DNA from 2 places in the Massilia orientalis genome. Region 1 is predicted to be linked to the other one. Evidence: predicted binding sites of a transcription regulator. Region 1 holds the regulator's gene; the other holds the start of a gene.
The links. Region 1 encodes FliA, which starts transcription of late flagellar genes. Its sites were predicted from a motif close to CTAAAGTTTNNNNNNNNNNNGCCGNTA; they were not measured.
Positions count from the first base shown of each region.

Region 2: a site for FliA is predicted at 1,142-1,168, ahead of QPK29_RS26290 (flagellar protein FliT). Genes of this name have one in related genera too.

Region 1 is NZ_JASNRB020000010.1:85,141-87,536, reverse strand. Features, by position in the region: gene motD (flagellar motor protein MotD) at 1-36, opposite strand, end outside; gene QPK29_RS17535 (flagellar motor protein) at 46-789, opposite strand; gene QPK29_RS17530 (RNA polymerase sigma factor FliA) at 780-1,499, opposite strand; gene QPK29_RS17525 (MinD/ParA family ATP-binding protein) at 1,530-2,345, opposite strand; gene flhF (flagellar biosynthesis protein FlhF) at 2,338-2,396, opposite strand, start outside.
Region 2 is NZ_JASNRB020000020.1:66,023-68,418, forward strand. Features, by position in the region: gene QPK29_RS26280 (FimV/HubP-related protein) at 1-45, shown strand, start outside; gene QPK29_RS26285 (winged helix-turn-helix transcriptional regulator) at 401-796, shown strand; gene QPK29_RS26290 (flagellar protein FliT) at 803-1,087, opposite strand; gene QPK29_RS26295 (M13 family metallopeptidase) at 1,212-2,396, shown strand, end outside.

The sequences.
Region 1 (2,396 bases):
CTCGTTGTCCTGCTCGTACTTCTTGCGGCGCGCCATGGTGCCGGATCAGTGTTCGGACAGCAGGCACGCCACGCGCTCGTCGAGCACGCGCGTGTAGTCGCCGGTGGCGATGTCGTGGAAGACGTCGGCCAGGATTTCGTACTGGGCCACGCGCTCGCTGACGATGCCCTTGATCTTGTTGCCGACCGGGTAAAAGAACAGGTTCGCGAGACCCACGCCGTACACGGTCGACACGAACGCGACGGCGATGCCGGCGCCCAGCCTGGACGGGTCGGACAGGTTTTCCATCACGTGGATCAAGCCCAGCACGGCGCCGAGGATGCCGACGGTGGGTGCATAGCCGGCCGCCGATTCCCAGATGCGCGCGGCCTGGCGTTCGCGGAATTCGTAGTTGTTGATTTCCGTGTGCATCAGGCTGCGCAGCTTGTCGGGCTGGATGCCGTCGACGACGAGGCGCAGGCCTTTCTGGATGAACGGATCGGCCTTGGCCATGTACTGCTCGAGCGACAGCAGGCCGTCGCGCCGCGCGGACAGGCTCCACAAATGGATTTCGCGGGCCAGCGCATGGCGGCGGTCCGGCGGGGTGACGAACACCCAGCGCAACATGCGCACGCCGCGCACGAAGGCTTGCGACTTCGTCTGCAGCAGCACGGCGCCGAACGTGCCGACGACGACGATGGCGAAGGCGGCGGGCTGGAACAGCGAGGAAAACTTGCCGCCGTCGAGCGTGTGCCCGACGAAGATGCCGGCCAATGCCAGCAGGAGACCGAGCAGGCTGGTCAGGTCCACGAGCGCTCCCGCAGATACGTGCGCAGGCGCGCCACGGCCTGGGTGTGCAACTGCGAAACGCGCGATTCCGACACGCCCATCACGGCGCCGATTTCCTTGAGGTTGAGTTCTTCTTCGTAGTACAGGCCCATCAGCATCTTCTCGCGCGGCGGCAACGCGTCGATGGCGTCGATGACGGTCTGGCGGAAGTCCGTGTCGAGCAGGCTCTTCAGTGGATCGTCGTCGTCCACGGCATAGCGGTCGAGGAAGCCTTCGCTGCCGTCCTCGTCATGGAAGTCTTCGTAGTACACGAGCTGGTGGCCGCCGGAATCGCCCAGCAGATCCTGGTAATCGGGCAGCGACAACTTGAGCGACTTCGCGACCTCCGATTCGCTGGGCGGACGGCCCAGTTGTTGTTGCAGCGTGGCCATGGCCGACTCGACCTTGCGCATGTTGGCGCGCGTGGAGCGCGGCATCCAGTCGCTGCTGCGCAGCTCGTCCAGCATCGCGCCGCGGATGCGCAGCACCGCATAGGTCTCGAACTGCGCGCCGTGGTTCTCCTCGTAGCGGTTGATCGCATCGAGCAGGCCCATCATGCCGGCCTGTACCAGGTCATCGACTTCGACGGACGGCGGGAGCTTGGCCTTCATCTGGTGGGCGAGACGCTTCACCAACGGCATGTGCTCCGTCAGCAGAGAGTTTTTGTCCGCTTTCCCTTTGACCGTGTACATGGTTCCAGTAATTAATTATTCTTCACCGCTTCAGGCGGCCCGTCCCTGCTGCATGCCGGTGCGCGCAAAGCGCCCGGCCAGGCGGCGGAACGCCACCGAAGCGCCGGCCAGCGGGAATGCGTCGACCACGGCGCGCCCGAGGCGCGCGGCGCGGTGCAGGTACTCGTCCGCCGGTACGGAGCCCATCGAGGTCAGGGTTACCGCCAAGTAACGAGTTGCCGCAGATGACATATTATCGTATACCACCTTCGCCTCGGCTTCGGTAGCGCCCGTGACAAGGATACCGAACGGGCGGCGGCCGAGATGCTGCGACAAACGCTTGATCAGCGCATACGCGTTCGTGATCGACGCGGCGCTCGTCGACACCTGCACGACGATCTCGGACGAGGCCATGATCGGCACGGGGAACGTGCCGCCATCCGAAAATTCCGAAAATTCGCCGTCGACCATGATGATGCTGCCGGCCTGCTTGACGAGCACGTCGAACGTCTTGGCCAGGCGCCGCGCCTCGTCCGCGCTGGCGGGTGCCATACGCGCCAGCGTGGCGACCGAAAAGCCCTGCGGCACCGGGTGGATGACCTGGTTCAGCGCGCATTCCTGGCGCGCGACCTGCAGCAGGCTCGGGCCGCGGTCGACGCCGAGACGCTGGGCCACGCCGTAGTCGCGCGTGCAGGCGTCGACGATCATCACGTCATTGCCGGACTGGGCCAGCGAGGCGCCCAGGTTGACGAGCATGGCGCCCTTGTCGTCCTGGGGCGTCGCGGAGAGGAAGGTCACGATGCGCGGCTTGGGGCCGGCCAGCATCCGGCGCAGGCCCTCCGCCTGGTCGAAGTCGAAACTAGCCAACGTACACCTCGCGCAGCGAACGGTCGTTATTCAGGTTGCCCAGGCCGGCCA
Region 2 (2,396 bases), on a different contig from region 1:
GCGCCGCCGGCGGCAGGCGAGGCCGCCGAGCCGACGCTGGAATAGCGTTCAAAATCTTCCTGTGAGTCGTCTACACAAGTGCTGATTTTGCGTTATACTCAATCCCGAAGTACACGGATCAGGGTCCGCCGCAGCCACCACCGATAGCGTGGCGCGGGGTCGGACGGTCGCTGAGGAAGCGCCTGATGCCGGAAGCGGTTCGCTGCCAACAGTGGCAGACGGACGCCGGAGGCAACCGGCAAGAGGCGACGCCAGGGGATGCCTGGTAGTCGCGCTCCCCATTCCCGAGAGCCGCGCAGATGACCCACGTCGCTGCGCGGTTTTTGTTTGCGCGGCGCGCGTTGGCCTCCCGCTCGGGTTATCGCTACCATAGCGGCAGATCATCGATCGAGGAGGGGACATGAACGAGCTTGTGCGCGCGGACTTATTCTCCGAATACTGCCCGTCGCGTGAAGTGCTGAAACATGTGACGAGCCGCTGGGGCGTGCTGCTGCTCGTCGCATTGATGGATGGCACGCACCGCTTCGGCGAACTGCGCCGCAAGGTGGGCGGCATCAGCGAAAAAATGCTGGCCCAGACGCTGTATTGGCTCGAGCAGGACGGGTTCGTGCAGCGCATCGCCCATCCCGTCGTCCCGCCTCACGTGGAATACCGGCTGACGCCACTCGGCGAGCAGATCGGGCACAAGCTCGGCGACCTCGCCGCATGGATCGAAGGGAACATGGATGGCATCCTGGCCGCGCAGAAAGCAAAAAGCCCCTTGGACGGCAAGTCGAAGGGGCTTCAGGCGGAGTAGGGCGGATCAGTGGGTCGGGCTCAGTGCGCGGTCCAGTTGGCCCATCCACGGCTCGGTAATGTCGCGCACGGCGCGGTCGTTGGCCATGATCTGCTTGAGCAGGTCGACCTTGCGCTTGCGGGCGGCGCCTTCCAGCGGCGGGACGCCGCTCTTTGCCGCGCTCGACTGCAGGGCGCACTGCGTTTCCAGGCGCGCCAGGCCGTCCCAATCCCCTTCGCGCGCAGCGACAGCCATGCGGCTGCTGAGGGCGGCGATGTTTTCATACATTGCGAGGACTTCGTTGGACGTCATGACTGCGCTCCACCATTGAGGCAAACTCCGGCCGGATTGCCGGTTGTCTGCCTTTTACGGCAGCGTTTTGGAGAACTTTAGGGTTGTCGAAAGATTTTTTTGAAATTTTTTTAGGAGAGGCACCATGAACATCAGCTGGACTCCGATCAGGACCGCCATCGTCCTCGCGATGTGCGGTACCGCGCTCGTTACCACGGGCGCGGCGGCATCCGGGCAGACCCCGCCCGCGGCCAAGGAGGACGTCAACGCGGCCGGGACCGCCCAGGCCGCTTTGCGGCCGGGCGACGATTTCTTTGCCTGGGCCAACAAGGACTGGCTTGCCAAAACGACCATTCCCGAGGACCGCAGCCGCTGGGGCGCGATGGACAACCTGGCGGAAGACACGAACCAGCGCATCGTCAAGCTGATCGAAGGCGTCGACTCCAACAAGAAAGCGGGACCGGAAGCGCGCAAGGTCGCCGGTTACTACAACGCCTACATGGACGAATCCGCGATCGAGGCGCGCGGCATCGCGCCGCTGAAGCCGCTGCTGGCGCAGATCGGCGCCATCAAGGACAAGGCGGGCCTCGTGCGCGCGCTGGGCGCGTCCGTGCGCGCGGACGTCGACCCGCTGAACAATACGCATTTTGCGACCGAGAACATCTTCGGCGTCTGGATCTCGCCCGGCCTGCACGATCCCGCCCACAACTGGCCGTACCTGCTGCAGGGCGGCCTGGGCATGCCGGACCGCGCGTATTATCTGGACAATAACGAACGGATGGCCGGCCTGCGCACGCAGTACCAGAAACACATCGCGGCAATGCTCAAGCTCGCCGGCTACGCCGCTACGGATGAGGACGCCGACGCCCGCGCCGCGAAAATCTTCGCGCTCGAAGTCGACATCGCCAACACCCACGGCACCCGCGCCGACTCGGCCGACGTGCTGAAGGCCGACAACACGTGGACCCGCAAGGACTTCGCCGCCAACGCGCCGGGCCTCGACTGGGATGCGTTCTTCAAGGCCGCGCGGCTGGGCGACCAGGACAAGTTCATCGTCTGGCATCCGTCCGCCGTGAAAGGCGAGGCGGCGCTGGTCGACAAGATCGACGTCGCGACGTGGAAGGATTATCTCGCCTTCCACACCATCAACCGCATGGCCAACGTGCTGCCGAAGGCCTTCGTGGACCAGCGCTTCGCGTTCTACGGCAAGGCGCTGTCCGGCACGCCGCAGCAATCGATGCGCTGGAAGCGGGCGCTGGGCGCGACGAACGAGGCGATGGATGAGGCGGTCGGCAAACTGTACGTCGCGAAATATTTCCCGGCGGAGAAC